DNA from 2 places in the Sporosarcina thermotolerans genome. Region 2 is predicted to be linked to the other one. Evidence: a T-box and tRNA genes for the amino acid it is inferred to sense, from the RefSeq annotation. Region 2 holds a T-box; the other holds one or more tRNA genes.
What was found. A T-box is a leader RNA that pairs with one kind of tRNA and senses whether it is charged. The one in region 2 lies ahead of trpS (tryptophan--tRNA ligase), so its partner is inferred to be a tRNA-Trp.
Positions count from the first base shown of each region.

Region 1: it has a tRNA-Trp gene. The T-box ahead of trpS (tryptophan--tRNA ligase) is inferred to sense a tRNA for this amino acid. The anticodon was not compared.

Region 1 is NZ_JBHSRM010000016.1:535-6,318, forward strand. Features, by position in the region: gene ACFPZG_RS13735 (aldo/keto reductase) at 1-352, opposite strand, end outside; gene trmL (tRNA (uridine(34)/cytosine(34)/5-carboxymethylaminomethyluridine(34)-2'-O)-methyltransferase TrmL) at 668-1,141, opposite strand; gene queG (tRNA epoxyqueuosine(34) reductase QueG) at 1,160-2,287, opposite strand; gene ACFPZG_RS13750 (B3/B4 domain-containing protein) at 2,343-3,035, shown strand; tRNA gene ACFPZG_RS13755 (tRNA-Leu) at 3,145-3,225, opposite strand; tRNA gene ACFPZG_RS13760 (tRNA-Leu) at 3,286-3,366, opposite strand; tRNA gene ACFPZG_RS13765 (tRNA-Cys) at 3,402-3,475, opposite strand; tRNA gene ACFPZG_RS13770 (tRNA-Gly) at 3,488-3,562, opposite strand; tRNA gene ACFPZG_RS13775 (tRNA-Gln) at 3,567-3,638, opposite strand; tRNA gene ACFPZG_RS13780 (tRNA-His) at 3,647-3,722, opposite strand; tRNA gene ACFPZG_RS13785 (tRNA-His) at 3,763-3,838, opposite strand; tRNA gene ACFPZG_RS13790 (tRNA-Trp) at 3,863-3,936, opposite strand; tRNA gene ACFPZG_RS13795 (tRNA-Tyr) at 3,944-4,028, opposite strand; tRNA gene ACFPZG_RS13800 (tRNA-Thr) at 4,039-4,114, opposite strand; tRNA gene ACFPZG_RS13805 (tRNA-Phe) at 4,133-4,208, opposite strand; tRNA gene ACFPZG_RS13810 (tRNA-Asp) at 4,216-4,291, opposite strand; tRNA gene ACFPZG_RS13815 (tRNA-Met) at 4,294-4,368, opposite strand; tRNA gene ACFPZG_RS13820 (tRNA-Met) at 4,706-4,780, opposite strand; tRNA gene ACFPZG_RS13825 (tRNA-Val) at 4,952-5,027, opposite strand; tRNA gene ACFPZG_RS13830 (tRNA-Glu) at 5,193-5,267, opposite strand; tRNA gene ACFPZG_RS13835 (tRNA-Ser) at 5,286-5,376, opposite strand; tRNA gene ACFPZG_RS13840 (tRNA-Asn) at 5,380-5,454, opposite strand; rRNA gene rrf (5S ribosomal RNA) at 5,507-5,622, opposite strand.
Region 2 is NZ_JBHSRM010000012.1:139,896-152,336, reverse strand. Features, by position in the region: gene ACFPZG_RS07775 (Cof-type HAD-IIB family hydrolase) at 1-278, opposite strand, end outside; gene ACFPZG_RS07770 (prolyl oligopeptidase family serine peptidase) at 450-1,211, shown strand; gene ACFPZG_RS07765 (metal-sulfur cluster assembly factor) at 1,264-1,572, shown strand; gene ACFPZG_RS07760 (ATP-dependent Clp protease ATP-binding subunit) at 1,759-3,906, shown strand; gene ACFPZG_RS07755 (YjzD family protein) at 3,969-4,154, opposite strand; gene ACFPZG_RS07750 (beta-ketoacyl-ACP synthase III) at 4,340-5,272, shown strand; gene fabF (beta-ketoacyl-ACP synthase II) at 5,491-6,726, shown strand; gene trpS (tryptophan--tRNA ligase) at 6,987-7,973, opposite strand; T-box leader at 8,184-8,414, opposite strand; gene ACFPZG_RS07735 (putative glycoside hydrolase) at 8,592-9,797, shown strand; gene rsgA (ribosome small subunit-dependent GTPase A) at 10,477-11,550, shown strand; gene ACFPZG_RS07725 (DinB family protein) at 11,676-12,209, shown strand; gene ACFPZG_RS07720 (hypothetical protein) at 12,417-12,441, opposite strand, start outside.

The DNA.
Region 1 (5,784 bases), on a different contig from region 2:
ATTTATTAGCAACCGGCCAATGTGTTAAATACAAATCCAAATAATCCATCCCAAGTCGTTCAAGTGAAGCCTCGAAAGCCCTTAACGTTTCGTCATAGCCTTGATCATCATTCCAAACTTTTGAAGTGATGAACAATTCCTCTCGTGGAATACCCGATTGTCGGACGGCTTCGCCAGTTTCCCTTTCGTTGTTATAGATAGCAGCTGTGTCAATGGCTCTATAGCCGTTTTGCAATGCATAAGTAATCGCTTCAAACGTTTCCTCAGGATTAGTCATCTTATATACGCCTAAACCAAGCTGAGGCATTTCAACGCCATTCACAAGTGTGATTTTGTCATCGAAGTTTTTCATTATCCTTCCCCCTCGAGTATATTTACTACCATTGTATCGCTAAATGAGCTTTTACCGAAGTACGGTGCTCTTTGTTAATGAAACTGACACAATTTTTAATGTCAGTCATTACAATCACATTTGTTTTAGGGTATACTGTATGAAGGACTAATGATTTTACAGGAGGTACATCTGATGAAACTAATCCTTATCATGGGCGTATGCTTTGCATTCCTATCTGCTATCCTAACAGGTGGCTATGAAGACAAGCCTGGTAAAGTAAAAAAATAAGAATTTGAAAACGGGACATGCCATAAATGGCTGTCCCGTTTTTTATTAGCTTAGTTCCAAAAAAGATTGTTGCCTTAATGCTTCATATATAAGAATTGCAGCCGTGTTAGATAAATTCAGGGAGCGGATATTCTCATTCATCGGAATCCGTAAGCAAGTCTCCTTGTTATTCTCAATCACTTCATCCGGTAATCCAGTCGTCTCTTTTCCAAAAACGAAAAATATGTCTTTCGTTTGATCCGAAAAGTCGAAGTTTGAATACGTCTTTTCGCCGAACTTTGTGATGAAATAGAATGTAGCCTCAGGAAATGCATCAAAGAATTCCTGTATGCCTTCATGATAAGTAATATCGACGTATTGCCAATAATCTAAGCCCGCACGTTTTAACATTTTATCATCCGTCGAAAATCCGAGGGGCTTGATCAAATGAAGCTTCGTTCCTGTCCCGGCACATGTACGTGCAATATTTCCAGTATTCGCTGGTATTAATGGTTCGAATAACGCGACATGTATCGCCATTTCAGCACTTCCCTTCCCTTATATAGTTTCCAATACTTTTTCCATTTCCATCCGGACGTCCGGATCTTGCTCGGTCATTAACGCATTTTCAATAGCCGACAACCCTTCGCTTGAACCAATTTCGCCAAGCGCCCAGGCAGCTGTGCCTCGAATTAGCGGCCGTGGATCCTTCACTATCAGTTCGGACAATGCCGGAACAGATGCCTCATCTTTAAAATGGGCAAGAGCAATGATTGCATTCCGCTGAATTGGGTTCTTCCCTCTCCATGAGCCAGACACATGGCCATAAGTCTCCTTAAATTCCCGATTGGACAAATTTAACATAGGAACCAATAGAGGTTTCGCCAATTCCGGTTCAGGCTGGAAAGCAGATTGGTGCAAATTATACATTCCTTTATTTTTAGGACAGACGGTCTGACACGTATCACAACCGTATATCCGGTTACCAATTTTTGCCCTGAACTCCTCTGGTATCGGCTTTTTTGTCTGTGTTAAAAACGCGATGCATCGTTGAGCGTTTAACTGTCCACCTTGGATCAAGGCACCGGTTGGGCACGCGTCTAAACAAAGCGTGCAATCACCACATTGATCCTCCATAGGGACATCCGGTTCAAACGGTATATTCGTGATCATTTCACCTAAATAGACATACGACCCAAATTCAGGGGTAATAACTGCACAGTTTTTGGCAGACCAACCGATACCAGCACGCTGTGCAACAGCACGATCTGAAAGTTCACCTGTATCCACCATTGAGCGCATTTTGGCATCGGGCACCCGCTCAGATATATATTGTTCCAATAGCTGCAGCTTCTCACGAAGAACATGATGATAATCAATTCCCCAAGAGGCCCTGCAAAAAATCCCGCGTCGTTCTCCCTTTTTACCTTTAGGTGAGTTTTGCATTTTTGAAGGGTATGCAATGGCTATGGCCAGAATGCTTTCAGCACGATCAAGCAATAAAGCGGGTTCAGTACGTTTTTCAATATCGCTTTCCTCAAAACCAGATTGATAACCTAACTCCTGTTGGCGCCTTAAGCGATTTTTCAATTCAAGAAAAGGCGCTGCGGTCGTAAAGCCAATTTTATCAATGCCGATAGAAGCTGCATATTCTTTTATCGAGTTCTGCAATTGGACGACATTCACAACATTACGCCTCCTATATGATAAGATTGATGAAAAGTAATCGAGGGTGATAACTATGAAGATTAAATTAGACAATGAACTTTTTAAAATTGTTCCCGAGTTGAAATTGGGCATTAACCATTATACCAAAATTACAGTGTCAGAATCCCCTCAAATGCTAAAAGGGAGATTACAATTATTTCAAGAACAGCTTTTCTTTGAATTAGAGAAAAAGCCTCTCACTGATTTCCCGAACATAAAAGCTTGGCGAGCGATATGGAAAGCTTTTGGCGCAGACCCAAATCGATATCGTCCTTCTGCAGAGGCACTTTTTCGAAGGATACAAAAACAAAATTATTTGCATTCCTACCATAGCGCTGTAGATTTGAATACATTCTTTTCTTTGCAATATGAAATTCCTTCAGGCATCTATGATTTAGATAAGATTGTTGGAAATGTCCATTTGTCAGTAGGTGGCGAAAAGGACGGATATGACGGCTTAAACGGCCGTTTCAACTCCCTAACAAACATTCTATTACTTAGAGATGATTACAGCCCCTTCGGCAGCCCAACTGTTGACTCTGTACGAACAGCAGTTACCGAAGAGACGACATCAGCATTGCATGTTCTTTTTATGAACCCTTCCATGTCTGAAGAGGAGGCGTTGAAACTTGTTTCAGCATGCGGAAGTATGTTTACAAGCATCAGTGGCGGAGATTCATCCTCATTTGTTTTATCCGCCGAACGACCATCTATCGTATTGGATTGAAAGGAATTGGTGTAGTTCTTTCTTTCCATTAAAAATGCTCCTTTCCGCGAAAGCGGAAGGAGCATTTTTAAAATTTCACGAGGAATTAAGTAAACATCCATGGCATGGATACCCAAGGCCGGACTTGAACCGGCACGCCTTGCGGCATCGCATTTTGAGTGCGACGTGTCTGCCATTCCACCACTTAGGCATAACAAATGATTTTGAAAAGCAAAAAGATACAACATAGGTTGTATCTTTTTGACTTGGATACCCGAGGCCGGACTTGAACCGGCACGCCTCGCGGCATCGCATTTTGAGTGCGACGTGTCTGCCATTCCACCACTCGGGCATAATACGTATTCAACTTACAGCATACATAAAGTATGGAGGCGGCAACCGGAATCGAACCGGTGGTAAGGGTGTTGCAGACCCGTGCCTTACCGCTTGGCTATGCCGCCGTAAGTAAGTTTTGGAGCGGAAGACGGGATTCGAACCCGCGACCCCGACCTTGGCAAGGTCGTATTCTACCACTGAACTACTTCCGCGAAACTGGGGTAGCTGGATTCGAACCAACGAATGACGGAGTCAAAGTCCGTTGCCTTACCGCTTGGCTATACCCCAAAAGTAAATGGGGCGACTGAGGGGAATCGAACCCCCGAATGTCGGAACCACAATCCGATGCGTTAACCACTTCGCCACAATCGCCATAATAACTACTTAGATCATCCAAGAAGAATGCAAAGAATGGGGCGGACGAGGGGAATCGAACCCCCGAGTGTCGGAACCACAATCCGATGCGTTAACCACTTCGCCACGACCGCCATAATATTAATTTGAAACAGAAATGGCAGGGGCAGTAGGAATCGAACCCACACCAAAGGTTTTGGAGACCTCTATTCTACCGTTAAACTATGCCCCTATGTAAATGGTGGTGGGGGACGGATTCGAACCGCCGAACCCGGAGGGAGCGGATTTACAGTCCGCCGCGTTTAGCCACTTCGCTACCCCACCAAGGGAAAAATGGTGCCGGCGATAGGAGTCGAACCCACGACCTACTGATTACAAGTCAGTTGCTCTACCAACTGAGCTACACCGGCAACATAATTAAATTAAAATGGTGGCTCAGGACGGAATCGAACCGCCGACACAAGGATTTTCAGTCCTTTGCTCTACCGACTGAGCTACTGAGCCACATAAATGGCGGTCCCGACCGGGATCGAACCGGCGATCTCCTGCGTGACAGGCAGGCATGTTAACCGCTACACCACGGGACCTTTGGTTGCGGGGGCAGGATTTGAACCTGCGACCTTCGGGTTATGAGCCCGACGAGCTGCCACTGCTCCACCCCGCGATAATGTTAGTTGTAAGACTTTTATATCCTACGCTTACTGTCTTGCTTTAGGACTTAACTATAATTTCCTTTCAGGAAATTATACAAATCGCATTCTGCGTGATGCGACTTGCTCCACCCCGCGATAATGTTAGTTGTAAGACTTTTATATCCTACGCTTACTGTCTTGCTTTAGGACTTAACTATAATTTCCTTTCAGGAAATTATACAAATCGCATTCTGCGTGATGCGACTTGCTCCACCCCGCGATAATGTTAGTTGTAGGAAATTTAAATCCTACGCATGTTGTTTTGCTTTGAGACTTAGTTGTAATATCCTTTTAGGAAAGTACGTAAATTGGTTGCGGAGGCAGGATTTGAACCTGCGACCTTCGGGTTATGAGCCCGACGAGCTGCCACTGCTCCACCCCGCGATAGTGTTAGATATAGGAAATTTAAATCCTACGCATGTTGTTTTGCTTTGGGACTTAGTTGTAATTTCCTTTTAGGAAATTACACAAATCTCATTCTGCGTGATGAGATTTGCTCCACCCCGCGATAATAATAATTGAATCAATTTGTTCTAATTTCAGTTTAATAAATTATGGTGGAGGATGACGGGTTCGAACCGCCGACCCCCTGCTTGTAAGGCAGGTGCTCTCCCAGCTGAGCTAATCCTCCAGGTTAAAATTGCGATAAGCTTCGCATTACTGCGTCAGCTTCATTCGTTCAGTCAGTCACGTACTGTTGTACGCTCCTTCCCTCTCTCAATCGCTTCCTTGTCCTGCTTGCTTCTCCCAATTTTAACGAGAGCTGCAAACTAATTGAAAAGGCTGTTAGTAAAAATGGTGACCCCTACGGGATTCGAACCCGTGTTACCGCCGTGAAAGGGCGGTGTCTTAACCGCTTGACCAAGGGGCCATATTTAGAATTTAAAACTGGCGGAGAGCAAGGGATTTGAACCCTTGATACGCGGTTAGCGTATACACGATTTCCAATCGTGCTCCTTCGGCCACTCGGACAGCTCTCCAATTGGCTCCGCAGGTAGGACTCGAACCTACGACCGATCGGTTAACAGCCGATTGCTCTACCACTGAGCTACTGCGGAATAATACGATAACTATTGTTTTACAGTTTGTTATGTCGTTTTAGAAATAACAGCCCAGCGACGTCTTACTCTCACAGGGGGAAGCCCCCTACTACCATCAGCGCTGAAGAGCTTAACTTCCGTGTTCGGTATGGGAACGGGTGTGACCTCTTCGCCATCATCACTGGACTATTTTCACAGGACAAGATTTATTATACCATATCTGGTGAAAACTTCAAGCGTTTTTTCAAAATAAATTATTTTGTTCGCTCAAAACCGGATAAAAGAGACATTGTTGCTACTACAAGTTCAACCATACTTTATAACTTAAGGTTAAGTCCTCGATCGATT
Region 2 (12,441 bases):
TCTTTTACGACAGGAAGTGAAATCGTTTCATGGATTGTTTTCCAAGAGCGGTCGGTTGGATGGTGAACGAATGCACCGTTGAAATTGACTATTGGCGTCTTTAATCCAAGTTCGCGGTAGTACATTGCACTTGCGCGATATGGACGACCCGTTGCAATCATTATTTGGTGGCCTTGTTCCTCTGCTTGTTTCAATGTATTTGCTGTTTTTTTCGATATGATTTTTTCATCTGTTAGCAATGTCCCGTCAAGGTCAAGGACGATTAAATGCGGTTCCATCGTTCCGCCCCCCTTTTTTAAAAGAATTCGTTATCTATCTTGTCTTATACCCTATTTTCAGTTTATCGTTCATAGAGGTGGTGAGTCAAAAAATTCCATCACGTAACCGTACCTTTTGTTTTTCTACGAAAACTTTGATACGATTTAAGGAAAAGTACAGAAGGTGTTTGAATGCTTGTCAAAGAAGAGAACTGGAGCAATATACCATTACTGCATATTGTGGACGAAACATTGGAAGATAGCAACATTCCAGCAGTCATTTTCCTACATGGGTTCACGAGTGCCAAGGAGCACAACCTTCATTATGCATACAATATCGCGAAGAAGGGGTTACGTGTCATATTACCGGAAGCCCATCTTCATGGCGTTCGTGATGAAGGTCTGGATGAAGTTCAGCTAAGCTTGCGGTTCTGGGAAATCGTTCTCACATCAATTGAAGAAATGGGTATTCTCCATAGGGAATTGATTGAAAAAGGTGTTCATAAAATTGGAATGGGTGGGACCTCGATGGGTGGCATTACGACACTCGGATGCATGACTGCCTATCCTTGGATTGACGCGGCTACAGTCATGATGGGGGCGCCTGGATACGTAGAACTAGCAAAAGCTCAAATTGCCCAATTTGAAAATAGAGGTTTTAAATTACCGATATCTGATGAGGAAAGAAAATCCCTGCTTGAAACATTGGCTATATTTGATATGACGAAACATAGGCAGAAACTTAATAAGCGACCGGTATTCTTTTGGCATGGTGAACAAGATACAACGGTTCCATTCGAACCCACATTTAACTTCTTCAATGCAGCAAAAAAAGATTATAAAGAGACGCCTGAGCGTTTTGAATTCATCTCCGACCCAACAGCAGGACATGCCGTTTCAAGAACGGGCATGTTGCGCGCTACGGATTGGTTCGCGAGTTATTTGAATGAATAGGTCCATCTTTGATATGATGAAAGAAGAACAAATACGGAAAGGGGAATTTACAATGAATGATGATATGAAGGGCAGCCTAATGGGCGCTCTCGAAAACGTAATCGATCCAGAGTTAGGTATTGATATTGTCAATTTAGGACTCGTCTACGATGCTGAAATGGTGGATGAAGGTACTGCAAAGGTCACAATGACATTGACATCAATGGGTTGTCCAATGGGACCTCAGATAGTTTCGAATATCAAGCAGGAACTTATGGAACTGCCAGAAGTGAAGGACGTTGACGTTAACATCGTCTGGAATCCACCATGGTCCCGTGATAATATGTCCCGCTACGCAAAAATGGCGTTAGGCGTACGATAATAGAAGAAAATCAAGGCTGTTTGACTATTTGTCATGCAGTCTTTTTTTTATGGGAATAGCGCTTGTTTCATGTGTTTTGAGAAAGGTACGGATAGAAATGAGGAAGTGCAATACACTTTACTTATATGAAAAATCAGCTTATAATTTAATTAATCAAAGATAGTCAAAGTCAAACTAATGAGGTGAATGTATATGAGAATGGGCGGCATGCAAGAAGATCAACGTACACCACTTGAGCAATTTGGTCGAAATCTTGTTGAAGATGTGAAGAACGGAAAGATGGATCCCGTTATTGGACGTGACGAAGAAATCCGAAATGTCATCCGAATTTTATCTAGGAAAACAAAAAACAATCCTGTCCTTATTGGGGAGCCCGGAGTAGGGAAGACGGCAATTGTCGAAGGCCTTGCTCAACGAATCGTCAAAGGCGATGTGCCTGAGGGATTGAAAGATCGGCAAATTTTTGAATTGGATATGAGCTCCCTCATCGCAGGTGCCAAATACCGTGGCGAGTTCGAAGAGCGTTTAAAGGGTGTCTTGAAGCAGGTGAAGGATAGTGATGGGGAAATTATTCTTTTCATCGACGAAATCCATACGATTGTAGGCGCCGGGAAAACTGAAGGTGCGATGGATGCGGGGAATATGTTGAAACCGATGCTTGCACGCGGTGAGTTGTATTGCATCGGAGCGACGACACTTGACGAGTACCGAATGTATATAGAAAAGGATCCCGCACTCGAACGCCGTTTCCAACAGGTGCTCGTGCGTGAACCGTCGGTGGAAGATACAATTTCGATTTTACGCGGTTTGAAAGAAAGATTTGAGCTACACCATGGTGTTCGTATCCATGACCGTGCAATAGTCGCTGCAGCTACATTGTCGGATCGTTATTTAACAGAACGTTTCATGCCGGACAAGGCAATCGACCTCATTGATGAGGCGAGCGCCATGATTCGGACGGAAATTGACTCGATGCCTCAGGAGCTCGATTCGGTCACACGTCGGATTATGCAGCTTGAAATTGAGGAACAGGCATTGCGGAAAGAGAAGGATGCAATCAGCCAAACCCGCTTGGAAGCATTACGTACGGAGTTACAGGAATTAAAGGATTCGTCATCCGATATGCGTCAGCAATGGAATAAAGAAAAGGAAACACTGCGCGAAATCCAATCGAAACGCGAGGAGCTGGACAGATATCGCCGAGAGTTGGAAGATGCGCAGAACCGCTTCGATTTGAATAAAGCTGCAGAGTTGCAGTACGGCAAGATTCCTGAATTGGAAAAAGAACTGCAGGCAATGGAAGGACCGTTAGCCAACAGTTCTGAAAATCGTTTGCTTCGCGAAGAAGTGACGGAAGATGAAATCGCGATGATCGTTGCCCGCTGGACAGGAATTCCGGTTACGAAACTTGTTGAAGGTGAAAGGGAGAAATTGCTACGTCTTGGTGAAACGTTGGAAAAACGGGTTATCGGACAAGATAATGCTGTTCAGCTTGTCACAGAAGCTGTTTGGCGTGCGAGGGCAGGCATTAAGGATCCGGATAAACCAATAGGATCATTTCTATTTCTTGGACCGACTGGAGTCGGAAAGACAGAACTGGCGAAGACTCTCGCTGCGTGCATTTTCGATTCAGAAGATCATTTTATCCGAATCGACATGTCTGAGTATATGGAGAAACACAGTGTATCCCGACTCGTCGGTGCACCTCCTGGTTATATAGGCTATGAAGAGGGAGGCCAGTTGACGGAAGCGGTGCGCCGGAACCCGTATTCAGTCGTACTGCTTGATGAAATCGAGAAGGCGCATCCTGATGTATCGAATATTTTGCTTCAAGTCCTGGATGATGGCCGTATTACCGATAGCCAGGGAAGACTCGTTAATTTTACGAATACAGTTGTAATCATGACATCTAATATTGGTTCAGCCTTCTTGTTGGGGGGAAAATTCGATTCGGAAGATCATGCGGCGGAAGACTTAGTTATGGCTGAATTGCGCCGCCACTTTAAACCTGAGCTGTTGAATCGGATGGACGATATTATCATCTTCCATTCTTTATCAGGGGACTCATTCCGTTTGATAGCGAAAAAAATGTTAGAGAATCTCGTCAAACGGTTGGATGAGCAGGAAGTTGGCTTGGAATATAACGATGATGTCCTTGATTGGATTGTAAAGGAAGGGACAGACGCGGACTTCGGGGCAAGACCGTTGAAACGGTTTATCCAACGCCATGTTGAAACAGTAGTCGCCAAGGAGATCATTAAAGGTGAGCTGAAAGATGGGGAGAGATTAGTGTTATCAATGGATGATGGGAAACTATTGGTTGAGAAGAAGTGAATTTATAGAATTAAAAAAGCCGCGTCACCGATTTGAATCGATGGCGTGGCTTTTTTGTTGAATCAATGATCCGCTACTTCCCCTTCAGGAATAGCTGTTGTCATAAGAAGAATAATAACTGATAGGACCACTGATGCGATAATACCGGTCATGAAGTCAAACGATGCGATTCCAGCGATTGAACCAGCAACATAGTTCAACATCGACACTAAAAGAAAGGACCAGAAAAAAGTCATAATATATTTCATCGAAATCACCTCAATAAACTATTTCACCATTCATCATACCATAGCAGGCACAATCATCAAACAAAATAATTTTTAGATTTCACATTCTTTGGCGAAATCGTGTCCAGATATTGAAAAGTGAGCTCAGTTATCTTATAATTAATACCAGGTACTAATAATAGATGATAAGGAACGGGGTATGTGCTATGAATGCAGGGTTGATTGGTATAGGAAAGTTTGTCCCATCAAAAGTAGTGACAAATAAGGATCTTGAAGCTCGTATAGATACTTCTGATGAATGGATCCGCACACGCACCGGCATTGAAGAAAGACGCATTGCGGACGAAAATACAGATACATCCGACATGGCATATGAAGCTGCATTGGATGCTATAAAAAATGCAGGTATCAATGCGGAAGAGATTGGTATGATCATTGTTGCTACAGTAACTCCTGATCGTCCTTTCCCTTCTGTCGCTACGATGCTTCAAGAGCGGTTAGGTGCAAAAAATGCAGCAGCCATGGATGTTTCCGCTGCATGTGCAGGTTTCATGTACGGAGTTGTTATGGCGAAGCATTTTGTTGAAGCTGATACGTATAAGCATGTCTTAGTCGTCGGTGTTGAGAAATTATCGAAGGTAACAGATTGGGAAGATCGTAACACTGCAGTACTTTTCGGAGACGGTGCAGGAGCTGCAATCGTCAGTAAAGTGAGCGAAGGTCGAGGAATTCTTTCGTTCGAATTAGGAGCAGACGGTACAGGTGGCAAGCATTTATACCAAGACAGATACATTCGGATGAATGGACGTGAAGTATTCAAGTTTGCGGTAAGGCAAATGGGCGAATCTGCTGTCAATGTTACGGAAAAAGCAGGTTTGACTACTGAAGACGTGGATTATTTGGTACCTCACCAAGCAAATATCCGAATCATGGAATCTTCACGTGAACGTCTTGGATTGCCAGTAGAAAAGATGTCCAAATCCGTCCATAAATACGGAAACACCTCAGCTGCCTCTATTCCGATTTCATTAGTTGATGATTTACAGGAAGGCAGAGTCAAAGATGACGACATCGTTGTATTGGTAGGTTTCGGCGGAGGCCTCACATGGGGCGCTTTATGTATTAAATGGGGAAAATAATCACGGATTACTATATACTTGATAAAGAATATTGTTATTGATTGCAAACTATAGGATTGTAGCGAAAGGCGGCGACTCCTGCGGGAAAAGCGTCAGCAGAAGACCCCGCAACGAAGCGTAGCGAAGTGAGGAGGCTGAAGCGACGCCCGCGGAAAGCGTCCGCCTGTAGCGTAAATCCGATTTAAATTACTTGTAATGATGAAAGGGAGTTTTCAGGAATGGAAAAACGTCGTGTCGTTGTTACTGGAATAGGTGCTGTTTCTCCAGTAGGAAATTCCGCGGAAGAATCGTGGGAAGCGGTATTGAATGGAAAGTCGGGAATCGGCCTGCTAACAAGATTAGACAGTGATCAATTCCCTGTTAAGGTTGCAGCGGAAGTAAAAGATTTTGATATTGAAGAATATATCCCTAGAAAAGACGCCCGGAAAATGGACAGATTTACACATTATGCAATGGCAGCGTCCATCATGGCAATGAAAGATGCAAACCTCGAATTAGACGAAGAGACCGCTCTACGTACAGGAGTCTGGATTGGATCTGGAATCGGTGGCATGGAAACCCATGAACAGCAATTCAAAACATTCCTTGAAAAAGGATATCGCCGAGTAAGTCCATTCTTCGTACCGATGATGATCCCGGACATGGCTTCTGGTCAAGTATCCATCCACTTCGGAGCGAAGGGCATTAACTCATGTACAGTTACAGCATGTGCATCAGGTACGAACTCTATTGGAGACGCATTTGAAGTCATTAAACGCGGCGACGCAGATGTAATGATCACAGGAGGCGCAGAAGCACCAATTACAACTATGGCTGTTGCTGGCTTCTGTTCAAACACTGCATTGTCATTGAACCCGGACCCTGCATCCGCATCTCGTCCGTTCGATAAAGAACGGGATGGCTTCGTCATTGGCGAAGGAGCAGGAATCCTAATCTTGGAAGAATATGAACATGCGGTGAAACGCGGAGCGAAAATCTACGCGGAAATCGTTGGGTACGGCTCAACTGGAGACGCGCACCATATTACAGCTCCTGCACCGGAAGGCGAAGGCGGCGCGCGTGCGATGGTACAGGCACTCGACGAAGCAGAAATCAGCCCGGATAAAATCGACTATATTAATGCACACGGTACAAGCACGCCATATAACGATCTATTCGAAACGATGGCAGCGAAAACTGTATTCGGTGAGCATGCTTATAAGCTTGCGATAAGCTCAACTAAATCGATGACAGGTCACTTGTTAGGCGCGGCTGGTGGATTGGAAGCAATCTTCACAGTGAAAGCATTACAAGAAGGGATCCTGCCTCCAACAATGAATTATGTGAGCACAGACCCTGAATGTGATCTTGACTATGTTCCGAATACTGCCCGTAAAGCGGACATCAATTATGCGATGAGCAACTCATTAGGCTTCGGCGGACATAACGCTTCACTTGTGTTTAAGAAAATATAAATAAGAAAAGCTCCCTATTTAGAGGTCATCTTCTAAATGGGGAGCTTATTTTCATATGATAAGAAAAAGCAAAAGGGCGATGTTCATGACACGTATATTCCTCTTCCTTCTCAGCTACGGACTTATAGTAGTTTCCGTATCACATATGATTTTTTATTTTAATTATATTTCACTTGGCTATAGTTGGACGCAGATATTTTTATTCATTATCCGGACCTTTGATTTCACCCTATTTGTAATAGCGTCCGTTTTACTTCTGCTTACCGTCTTCTTCCAATTCCCATCGCGGACTCCATCTTCTTAAGTGTGGCGGTTGCGATTTTATTCGCTTTTTCAGCACCTCTGTCTAAATGTACATCCAGCTCGGAGGAATTTAAAAGATCCGCATAGCGTTCTTGAATAGGTGTCAGATGTCCGATAATTGCTTCCGCAACTCCTGCCTTAAAAGCGCCGTATCCGAGACCTTCATATTTTACTTCAAGATCAGGAATTAAAATGCCGCTTAATGCGGATTCGATTGTTAGTAGATTCGAGACACCAGGTTTATTTGTTTCGTCGAATTTAACAATTCCGTCAGAATCCGTTACCGCACTTTTAACTTTCTTCTCAATTTCTTTCGGTGTATCCAAAATCGCAACTGTTCCCTTTTTATTTGGGTCGGATTTGCTCATTTTCTTCAAAGGGTCTTGAAGTGATTTAATGCGAGCACCGACTTTAGGTATGCGGATTTCTGGTATCGTTAGGACATTACCGTACCTTTTGTTGAAACGTTCTGCCAGGTCGCGTGTTAATTCAACGTGTTGCTTTTGGTCTTCACCGACAGGGACGACATGCGTATTATAGATAAGGATATCCGCCGCCATTAATGGGGGATATGTTAGTAATGCTGCGGATACACCTTCTTTTCCTTCAGACTTATCTTTGAATTGAGTCATTCGTTCGAGTTCACCAATATACGAAATACATTGCATCATCCATCCAGCTTGGGCATGTGCGGGTACTTCTGATTGGATGAATAGTGTGGATTTTTCCGGGTCAATTCCACTGGCTATGTAGATGGCTGCAAGCGAGCGGATTGTTTTTGATAGTTCGTCTGGATCTTGTTGTACAGTGATGGCATGTTGGTCTACGATACAGAACCTGCAGTCGAAGTCGTTTTGAAGTTCTGTAAATTGTTTAATAGCCCCGATATAGTTCCCTAATGTTACTGTACCTGTCGGCTGCACACCTGAAAAAATAGTTTTCATTCTTACTCCTCCTTAAAATAGACTTCCGCTACAGACGGACGCTTTCCGGGGGGCGGGCGGTGAGCCTCCTCGGTCGCTACGCGACACTGCGGGGTCTCACCTGTCCCGCTAATCCCCCAGGAGTCGCCGCCTTTCGCTCCAGTCAAATAAATACCAATACCTAATGAAAATAAATAATAATATAAAACAAAAAAACACCAGTCATCCCTAAAAAGGGACGACTGATGTTGATCAACCGTGGTACCACCCGAATTAGCCCGTAAAAGGCCACTCAAATCCCATAACGCGGGAGACGTGATTGACTACTGGGAGACAAAGCAAACCCTCATTCGCCAATCAAGCTCAGGAATCCAATTCTTCTTGTACGTCTTGCCTGTTTACACCAGCCACAGGCTCTCTGATAAGTCGATACAAGAGTACTCTTTCCGTCTTTGCTTTTTAAAAGTATTAGTGTCAAAAGTATAGTACGACTTTGTACAGAATGCAATAGGGAAAACTTGAATAGACAAAAAAACAGAGGAACTGAGGTTTTTCGACAATTAATTACGGGAATAGGAGACTTGCTCTATTCAATAGATTTTTGCTTTGGTAGAATAAATGAAAGAGAGGATGTGCCCTATGAAGAAAATGAAGTTTTTGAGTTCGCTAATGCTTGCGGCTGCAGTTGCGATTCCAACGATTGTCTATGCCGATGAAACTATAAAAGATATTGACTTTGCGGAACGTACATATGGATTTGAAGAAATGGATGAAGCGATTGTAGCGAGCTCAAAATTATACCGTTTTGATTCCGGGTTAGTCTTTGAATACCCGGATGCGGTTAGAGGAATTTACGTCACTGGACATTCTGCCGGGGGAGCCCGATTCGAAAGATTGTTGAATCTGATTGGTTCAACGGATTTGAATGCAATGGTTATTGACATCAAAGACGATTTCGGGAATTTGACATATAAGCCTCAGGAAGTTTCCCCGTTGTTTGATCTCGGAATTGGAAAACCGTATATTAAGGACCCTCAAAATATGCTCAAGACGCTTGAAGCGGAGGGGGTCTACCCAATTGCAAGAATTGTTGTGTTCAAAGATAGTGTCCTCGCAGAACAACGACCGGATCTATCCTTCATGGATGGGGATCAGGTATGGAAGAACGGAAGGAAAGAATCATTTGTCAATCCGTTTATGAAAGAAGTCTGGGATCATAACGTTGAAATTGCGATAGAAGCTGCGAAGATGGGGTTCCAAGAGATCCAGTTTGACTATGTTCGTTTCCCGGAAGGCTTTGAAAATAGAGCTGATATACTTGGATATACGATGGAAGACTACGAGGATTCGGAGCTTGACACTGTGCAACGAAGGGTTGAGGCAGTTACGGATTTTGTTGCCTATGCACGTGAAAAGTTAAAGCCGTACGACGTTGATGTATCGGTAGATATTTTCGGCTACTCTGCAACATTGCCGGAAGCACCAGGTATCGGACAAAACTTTTCTAAGATTTCCGAGAATGTGGATGTCATTTCGTCTATGATTTACCCAAGCCACTGGACCTCCTATTTCGGAATTTCGAAACCCGACCTTGAACCATATCGCCTTGTGACTGAATATGCGAAGGTTGAAAATGCTAAATTAGGGGAACTTGAGAATCCACCTATTTCTCGTCCTTGGCTTCAAGATTTCAGTGCACCTTGGTTAGGTGCAGGGAATTATCTTCGTTATGGTAAAAATGAGGTCGAGGCACAGATTAAAGCCTTGAATGAGAACGGTATTAACGAATTCCTACTATGGAATGCCGGTAATTCATATACAGAAGGCGTAGATTATACGCCGTAAACAAAAACGTAGGGGGTAAGTTTTTATTAAAAGTCAAGAGATAACATGTTCCTCTTGATACATCAGCATCCTTCATAGAATGTGCAACATTATATGAGCTATATTAATTGAACAACAGGAGATTGTCATTGACGATCTCTTTTATGTCGTATCGGGCCATAACATGTAGTAGAAACATCTAGTATGTAGCACTTTTTTGATGCCTACTAAATGGGTAAATGTGGTACTATGATATAGATAGCTCTTCAAGAAACGGGCCATATTGCGGAATTGTATTTGAACTAAAGGACAATCTAGTAAGATGATTAAAAAGTTGTTGAATTCTGATTGTTAATGTGGTATTATTTTCTTAATGTATGGAAAGGGAGTGAGATTATGCAATTCATAAACTTAATGAAGTTAACCTTGGGAATTGAATTTTTGCGTCTCACTCATTCGGATTTATATTGAAAAATGGTTTACCATCACATCATGATGTGCGACTTGTTAGAAGCATTTCTATTTTGAATTAACACTTAAGCCACAGGGTTATTTTATATAACCCTGTGGCTTTTTGTTATTTTATACAGCTATGCTAACAAATATTTGATTCCCTTGGTTACTTCAAAAATGGAGGTGACCAAATGGATTAATTATGGTGGAATAATTTTTATCAAAACACTTTATTCATTATCAATTGTTGGACTTTAAAGAAGGCAAGATCAAAAAATTAAGTTATAGAGAGGGAAGTTCTATGTTTGAACAAAAAAACTTTGGAATTAAGAAGTATGTAAATGAAAACCCTATAAATTCACATAGCGACATTGCTCGTGTCATTCAAAAAAATAATCATTTATATACAATTGCTACAATCGATAAAATAATACCTCGAGTCAAAGTTGCACATAAACTTACAGATAAGGATTTTTATGTCGGTGACTTTGTTATGTTTAATTGGCAAGATGATGATTATTATTTGGAAGAGCTACTACAACGAAAAAATGTTATTTCTAAAGCTTCCAGTCATGCTGCTAAGAGCTACCATGTAAAATCATATGAACAGATTCTTGCGACAAACGTTGATCAACTCTATATTTTAATAGCTGCTGACCAACGATTTACTTTATCAAAATTAGAACGTTATCTGATGACATTTAATCAAGAGAAACTAGAATTGAATATTTTAATATCAAAAGCAGATTACATTGAAGAGACAAAAGAAATCATTGAGACGATTCATTCAAATTACCCAAAAGTAAAAATAACATCAGTCAGTATGCATCAAGGAGAATCGATACAACTGGTTAAAGATACTTTATATAGCGGGAAAACAGCGATGTTTATCGGGGCATCAGGAGTAGGAAAATCTACATTAATAAACTATCTTACAAATAATCGCAGTGAAGATACAAATTCAGTCAGAACTGATGGGAAAGGTAAGCATACAACAACGGTAACTAAGATGTTGTATTTAGAAGAAACTGATTCACTTTTAATTGACAGTCCTGGGTTTAAAACGATTAGTACAACTAATGAGGTTGATGGGAACATTCTATTCGCAGAAATTCAAGATCTCGCTAAGTATTGCAAGTTTAACGATTGTACTCACAATCATGAATCAGGATGTGCTGTTATTCGTGCTGTTGAGGATGGAGAATTATCTACAGAACAACTATCAAGATACTCTCTTTATGAAAAAAAGTTAAGAGGTCAACTGAAATATGAGAATATGAAGCAATTGAAAAAGCAAAAAAAGTTTTACTCGAAAAATTAATCAAGGCGAGTAAAGTTAGTAAGCTTCTCTTCAAAATGTTCAATGGTTAAATCATTAGTTATAAAAAATAATTAGAATAATTGCGGGAAATACCAAAACCGCAACATTCATAGAAGGAAGATAAAATGGGAAATCAAAGGTTATTTTTAATCGATAAAAAAGAGGGTTTAAGTTTGGAATTCAGCAAGCTAATATCTATGATGAATTATACAAGAGAGACAACATTAGCGGAAATAATGAATTTATCAGTCGAGCAATTAGATTTTTTAATTAACGAAAAAGCAAATTCCATCGGCATGCTGATCGCTCATATGGCGTCACTTGAAAAAGCATATCAAATCGATACATTTGAGAAACGTGAATTTACGGAAGAGGATATACAAATGCTGAATCCGGCAATGGATCTCGGAAAGGCAGCACAAGAACAAATTAAAGGGAATTCGATTGAATTCTACTTGGAGCAATTGGAACAAACAAGAAAAAAGACAATTGAGGAATTCCGAACATTGCAGGATTCATGGTTGTTCGAACAAACTCCATTTTGGGGAGGAAAACCTACGAATAACTATTTCAAATGGTTCCATGTATTTGAGGATGAATTAAATCACCGAGGTCAAATAAGATTAATTAAGAAAATAATAAATCTCTCAGCGAAATAATTCAGGTTTCAGTAGCGCACATAATCGTTCTTTTGCCAAAGAATATTGCAAAAGCAATGGTTTGTGCCTATAATTTTATTGATATGAGCAGAAAGTGAACTCACGGGTATCTATGATTTTAAAACAACAAAATGTTGTCATCTAGTTTCTAAAATAGCCTTGTTAAAAGTAGTTTAACAAGGCTATTTTTTGTATCTTATTAATTATCTATTTGAACTGCTTAAATTGATTA